Regions from separate parts of the Sanguibacter biliveldensis genome, predicted to be linked through region 1. Evidence: predicted binding sites of a transcription regulator. Region 1 holds the regulator's gene; the other holds the start of a gene.
The links. The regulator HspR, encoded in region 1, represses chaperone genes until heat shock. The targets are predictions, from matches to a motif close to AAGTTGAGTCNNNNNGACTCAACTT.

Region 1 (3,409 bases):
TCCGGCCGTGGCCCGCCGACCGCGGGCACGGCTCGCCGGCCCACGCCGGCCCACATCTTTCAGACAGCATTCACGAGTGAGCACACAGGCGTCGCTCACGTCACGAGGAGAGGAGACGCCTTGACCGGTCAGGACTGGATCGAGAAAGACTTCTACGCCGCGCTCGGCGTCTCGAAGGACGCCGACGACGCGTCCATCAAGAAGGCGTACCGCAAGCTGGCGCGCCAGCACCACCCGGACCAGAACGCCGGCGACCCGAAGGCCGAGACGAAGTTCAAGGAGATCGGCGAGGCGTACTCCGTGCTCTCCGACCCCGAGCAGCGTCAGCAGTACGACGCCGTGCGCGCCATGGCCGGCGGCGGAGCCAGGTTCTCCGCAGGCTCGGGTGGTCGCGGCTCGGCAGGCTTCGAAGACGTCTTCGGCGGCATGTTCGGCGGCGGTGGTGGCGGCCGCCAGCAGTACTCGACCGGCGGTGGCGGCATGCCCGACGGCTTCGACGACATCCTCAGCTCGATGTTCGGCGGCGGCGCCGCGCAGGGCGGGTTCCGCCCTCAGGCGCGGGCCCAGGCCGGGCAGGACCTCACGACGGCTGCGACCTTGCCCTTCCGCGAGGCCGTCGAGGGCTGCACGGTGACGCTCTCGGTCGACGGGCGCCAGATGACCGCGCGCATCCCGGCCGGGGTGCGCGACGGCCAGAAGATCCGCCTGCGCGGCAAGGGCCGTCCGGGCACCGGCGGAGGACCCGCCGGCGACCTCGTGGTCGCCGTGACGGTGACCCCGCACCCGGTGTTCAGCATCGACGGGCACAACCTGCGGATCACCGTGCCGATCACCTTCCCCGAGGCCGCGCTCGGCACCCAGCTCGAGGTGCCGACCCTCGACGGCTCGACCGTCAAGGTCAAGGTGGCCGAGGGCACCCCGTCCGGGCGCGTGCTGCGCGTCAAGGGCCGTGGCGTCAAGACCGCGAAGCAGACGGGCGACCTGCTGGTCACCGTCCAGGTCGCGGTCCCGCAGAAGCTCTCCAAGGCAGCCCGCGAGGCGGTCGAGGCCTTCGCCGCCGCCACGGGCGGTGAGAACGTCCGGGAAGACCTCCTGGCTCGAGCGAAGGAGTAGACGATGGCGCACCGTGGGACGAGCGACCCGGCGCCCCGGGACGACGAGCCTCTCTTCGTCATCTCGCGGGCTGCCGAGCTCGCCGGCATGCACCCGCAGACCTTGCGGCAGTACGACAGGCTCGGCATCGTCTCGCCCCGGCGCTCGCCCGGGCGCGGTCGTCGGTACTCCCGGCGCGACATCCACCAGCTGGTCGAGGTCCAGCGGCTCAGCCAGGACGAGGGCATCAACCTCGCCGGCATCAAGCGCATCCTCGACCTCGAGACGCAGGTCCGCGAGCTCGAGCATCGCGTCGAGCTGCTGGCGGCCGCCGCAGACCCGGGGTCGCGCATCTTCACGGCTGCGTCCTCGGGCGACGTCGTCGCCGTCCGCGGCGGACGCCGGTTGCGCAGGGTCGGCTGGCGACGCGGCACCGAGACCGTCGTCGACGCCGACGACCGCGCCGCCCTCGTCCTCTGGCGCCCCCAGCGCTGACGCCGCGGTGGCGTCGCCGAAGCGCTGGGCGTGGCGGTGACCCGGATCGCTGATCACGCCCCCGCACGTCTCCGCGGCGGCGCAGGCGCGGCGAACTCTGCGAGATCGTGAGTTTGGAGCGAGATCGATCCTTCTCCAGCCCGATCTCGCTCCGAAGTCACGATCTCGACGGTCGCCCACCGCAGGCTGGCAGAGGGCAGAGGGCAGAGGGCAGAGGGCAGAGGGCAGAGGGCAGAGGTCAGGGGGTCGGGCTGTCGGCCAGTGCGTTCTGGACGGCGTCGTCGGGTGGGCCGAGGAGCGGCTGACGGTCGGTGACCAGGTCGACGACGGTCTTCATGGCAGCGAGCTGGTCGCGCACGGTGGTCTTGGCCCAGGTCGTCCGTCGGGACTTGACCGTGGTGTCGCCGACCCCGACAGCCTCGATCCCCACGGAGCGGCAGGTCGTCACCGCGCGGGCGAGGTGGAAGCTCTGCGTGACGACGGTGAGCTCACGCACCCCGTAGACCTCGTCGGCGCGCACGCACGAGTCGTAGGTGTCGAATCCCGCGGGGTCCTGGACGATCGCCGTCTCGGGGACACCCTGCTCGACGAGATACCTGCTCATCGCCGCAGGTTCGTCATGGTGGTCGGGGCGTCCGTCCCCGGTGACGAGGAGGACCTCGACCGAGCCTGCTGCGTAGAGCTCCGCGGCGAGGTCGAGACGCGCTCGCAAGAACTGCGACGGGGTGCCGTCCTCGTACACGCGGGCCCCGAAGACGAGGGCCACAGGTGTCGCGGGGACGTCGTCGGCCGTGTACATGTGGTCGGCGGCGCGTGCCTGCACGAACACCACGGGGCCAGCCACGGCGAGGACTGCGAGACCGGCGACGACGCCGAGGCAGACTCGTGCCCGTCGGCTCCGGAGGACCCCGACGACACCGCCGGACGAGGGGCGCGGAGGTCGGGGAGATGCCATGCCTCCATCGTAGGTGCGAGGTCGCGGTGCAGGTCGCCGTCCAGGTCGCGAGGGAGCCTGGGGTGTGCGGGGGAGGTGCGCAGGTCCCGTGCGCGGACGTGGGTCGGACGCCGCCCGGGCCTGCCCCGGCGGACCACCAGGTCAGGCCGTTTAAGCAACAACAATGTGCGCTATTCACGGGAGAAATAGCACCAGGTAAGTAAGTCCTTGCTTGCTATACAGCATTTCTCGAGCGGTCTACGGTGGTCGAGAAAGCACGTCAGAACCCCCACGTGCCACCGAGAGCATCGTCATCACAGCTGGAGGAATCATGAGTGCACTTCTCGATCTGCCCCACGTCAGCGAGTGTTCCGTCGCGTCGTGCGGATACAACCACGACGGCTGCCACGCCGGTGCCGTGACCGTCGCCGGTCACGCCGGTGCCGCCGAGTGCGTCACCTTCATCCCGCTGAGCGCCAAGGGCGGCCTCGACAAGGTCGTCGGCCAGGTCGGTGCCTGCCAGCGCTCCGAGTGCGTGCACAACGTCGCGCTCGAGTGCTCGGCCTCCTCGATCCGCATCGGTGCGGGCGCCTCGACGGACGACCTCGCGGACTGCCTCACCTACACAGCACGCTGACCCCACCGAGGTCCTCGAACCTGCGCAGTCTCACGACGAGCGCACCTGCTGGGACCCGCAGCGCGCCAGCGTCCTGAACCTCTCGCCGGGCTCGGACGCGTCGGCCCCCACCCGCGCGCAGCGACACAGCACCGACAGCCGGTCCACCTCTGGTGGGCCGGCTGTCTGCGTCTGGGAGCCGGTCGCGAGGGATGGACGGCCTAGGGGTGACCTGAGCACGGCTGCACCCCTCGGGGCAGCCTCACCCCGCC
Region 2 (3,409 bases), 840 kb from region 1:
AGCCGGCCGTGGCCGTCAGCGCCAGGGCTGCTGCCCAGGTGCCGGAGGCTCCTCGCCAGGCTTCCCAGGCTGGCCCCACTGCTGGCCGGTCTGGTCCTGGCCGGGCTGGCCCGGCTGGCCCGGCTGCTGACCCCACTGCTGCTGACCGGGCTGCTGGGGCTGGCCCTGTCCGGGCTGGCCCCACTGCTGGCCGGGCTGGCCCTGCTGACCCGGCTGCTGGTCCGGCTGGCCCCACTGCTGGCCGGGCTGGCCAGGCTGCTGCTGGCCCTGACCGGGCTGGCCCCACTGCTGCTGACCGGGCTGGCCTGGCTGCTGGGGCTGGCCCCACTGCTGACCCTGCTGACCGGGCTGCTGCGGCTGCTGGCCCCACTGCTGCTGTCCGGGCTGACCCTGCTGCTGGCCCCAGGCGGGAGCGCCTGCTGCGGCGTACGCACCGGGTCCGCCGGGGCCGCCCTGGCCGCCACCCTTGCGGTTGCGCAGGATCAGCCACGTGGCGAGTCCTGCGAGGGCGAGGACGCCCACGCCGATGCCGACCCAGAGGAGCCAGCTGACACCCTCGTCGTCAGAGCTGGAGCTGTCGGCCTCGGGCTCGTCGCTCGAGGAGTCCGAGCTGTCGGGCGTGGACTCGGTGCTGGGGTCCGTCGCGTCGTCCGTGGCGTCGTCCGACGGGTCGACGACCGAGCCGGAGCCGCCGGCCGAGCCGCGCGCGTCGAAGTCGAGGGTCTCGCCGAGGACGTAGGTCCAGGTGACCGTGTTGCCGTCGATGACGCCGTTGGAGTCGGTGACCTCGCCCGGGAACTCGACCGAGAAGGTGATGTCGGGCTCGCCCATGCCCAGGCTCTCGAAGTTCGCGACGTCGTCCTCGGTGAAGCCCATGTCCGCGTTGTCGAGCGACCCGGTCACCACGTACTCGTCGCCCTCGCGCGTGAAGGAGAGCACGTCGTCCGAGAAGTCGGCGAGCGGCGCGTCCTCGGTCGTGTAGAGGTAGCCGGTGTAGCCGTCCTGCTTGTAGGCCTCGCTCTCCATGCCCGGCATGATGAGGTCGTCGCCGGCCTCGGTCTCCATCTGCTCGAGGAAGTCGTCGGCCGACATGCCGAGCTGCTCGATCGTGGCGTCCTCGACGGCCATGAGCATCTGGATGTTCATGGTGTCGTCGTCGTTGAGGACGATCTCGGTCTGCACACGCATGCAGCCGGTCAGTGTGACGGCGAGGACCGCGCCTGCGGCGAGGGCTGTGAGACGTTTCATGGCCGGTGGGCTCCTTGGGACAGGTCGCGCACCGGGGGGTGACGACGGGTGAGGATCTCGACTGGTGCCAACTCTGGCATGCCGGGTGCCCGTCCGCCCCATGATCTGGGCCTTCCGGGGACTTCTCCCCAGCGCAGAGGGGCTGTGGACGACGGGTTCACCCGCTCGAGCGCCGCTGGGGCCTCTCCCGGCAGTGGCGGAGCAGAGTTGAGTGGAATACGCTCAACTTTCGCGGCGTTGTCGTCTACAGACCCGTTCCCTGACCTTGGAGGACTTGCATGGACCTCAACCTCACGACCCTCTCCCGCGACGCCCTCGGCAACGCCGTGCAGTCCGCAGGTGCCGCCAGCAACCCGCAGGTCGAGCCTGTCCACCTGCTCGACGCGCTGCTCGCCCAGCAGACCGGCACGACCCCGGGCCTCCTCGCCCAGGCTGGCGTGGACGCCCAGGCAGTCGGCGCCGCCGCCCGCCGGGCCCTCGTCGCCCTGCCGACCCTCTCGGGGTCCTCGGTCGCCGAGCCCACGCTCTCGGGCGCCATGTCCGCAGTGCTCCAGCGCGCCCGCACCGAGGCCGCCGAGCTGCAGGACGAGTACATCTCGACCGAGCACCTGCTGCTCGGTCTCGCCGCCGCGCCCTCGCCGGCCGCCGACATCCTCCAGCGCGCCGGAGCCACGCGTGAGGCGCTCGCCGCAGCGATCCCCGTGGTCCGCGGCGGACGCCGGGTCACCAGCCCCAACCCCGAGGGCACCTACGACTCGCTCGAGAAGTACGGCGTCGACCTCACCGAGGCCGCACGCGACGGCCGGCTCGACCCTGTCATCGGCCGCGACTCCGAGATCCGGCGCGTGGTCCAGGTGCTCTCGCGCCGCACCAAGAACAACCCCGTGCTCATCGGTGAGCCCGGCGTCGGCAAGACCGCCGTCGTCGAGGGTCTCGCCCAGCGCATCGTCGCAGGCGACGTCCCCGACTCCCTCAAGGGCAAGCGGCTCATCTCGCTCGACCTCGCGGCGATGGTCGCCGGTGCCAAGTACCGCGGTGAGTTCGAAGAGCGCCTCAAGGCTGTCCTCGAGGAGATCAAGGGCTCCGACGGCGAGGTCGTCACCTTCATCGACGAGCTGCACACCGTCGTCGGTGCCGGGGGTGGCTCCGAGGGTGCGATGGACGCGGGCAACATGCTCAAGCCCATGCTCGCCCGCGGCGAGCTGCGCCTCGTCGGTGCGACCACGCTCGACGAGTACCGCGAGCACGTCGAGAAGGACCCCGCCCTCGAGCGCCGCTTCCAGCAGGTGTTCGTCGGGGAGCCGACGGTCGAGGACACCGTCGCGATCCTGCGCGGGCTCAAGTCCCGCTACGAGGCTCACCACCGCGTGACCATCTCCGACGCCGCGCTCGTGGCTGCCGCGGCGCTGTCCGACAGGTACATCACCGGTCGCCAGCTCCCCGACAAGGCGATCGACCTCGTCGACGAGGCAGCCGCCCGCCTGCGGATGGAGATGGACTCGTCTCCGGTCGAGATCGACGTGCTCCAGCGCGCCGTGACACGCCTCGAGATGGAAGAGCTCGCGCTGGAGAAGTCCGACGACGAGGCCTCCCGCCAGCGTCTGTCGGTGCTGCGCGCGACCCTCGCCGACCGCAAGGAAGAGCTCGCCTCGCTCACGGCCCGCTGGGCTGCTGAGAAGGGTGGCTTCAACAGGGTCGGTGAGCTCCGTGAGAGGCTCGCCCAGCTCGACGCGCAGGCCGAGAAGGCCGAGCGCGAGGCCGACCTCGAGACCGCGTCGCGCCTGCGCTACGGGGACATCCCCCAGCTCGAGCGCGAGATCGCCGAGGCCGAGAAGGCCGAGCACGCCGAGGAGACCGTCGACCGCCCTGCCCCGCTCGTCGGGGACAAGGTCGACGCCGACGAGATCGCCGAGGTGGTCTCCGCCTGGACGGGCATCCCTGCCGGGCGCATGCTCCAGGGCGAGAGCCAGAAGCTCTTGTCCATGGAGGAGGTCCTCGGGCAGCGGCTCATCGGCCAGAAGGCGGCTGTGGCGACGGTCTCCGACGCTGTGCGTCGTGCACGGGCAGGGGTCTCCGACCCCGACCGGCCGACCGGGTCGTTCCTGTTCCTCGGCCCCACGGGTGTCGGCAAGACCGAGCTCGCCAAGTCGCTCGCCGACTT

Region 2: clpB (ATP-dependent chaperone ClpB) is a predicted target of HspR. The motif match lies at 1,453-1,477, and genes of this name have one in related genera.

The regions. Positions count from the first base shown of each region.
Region 1 covers NZ_CP138359.1:484,993-488,401, forward strand. Annotated here, with positions in the region: gene SANBI_RS02105 (DnaJ C-terminal domain-containing protein) at 121-1,113, shown strand; gene SANBI_RS02110 (heat shock protein transcriptional repressor HspR) at 1,117-1,587, shown strand; gene SANBI_RS02115 (SanA/YdcF family protein) at 1,826-2,542, opposite strand; gene SANBI_RS02120 (DUF1540 domain-containing protein) at 2,853-3,158, shown strand; gene SANBI_RS02125 (winged helix-turn-helix domain-containing protein) at 3,400-3,409, opposite strand, start outside.
Region 2 covers NZ_CP138359.1:3,964,160-3,967,568, reverse strand. Annotated here, with positions in the region: gene SANBI_RS17230 (LppM family (lipo)protein) at 16-1,248, opposite strand; gene clpB (ATP-dependent chaperone ClpB) at 1,527-3,409, shown strand, end outside.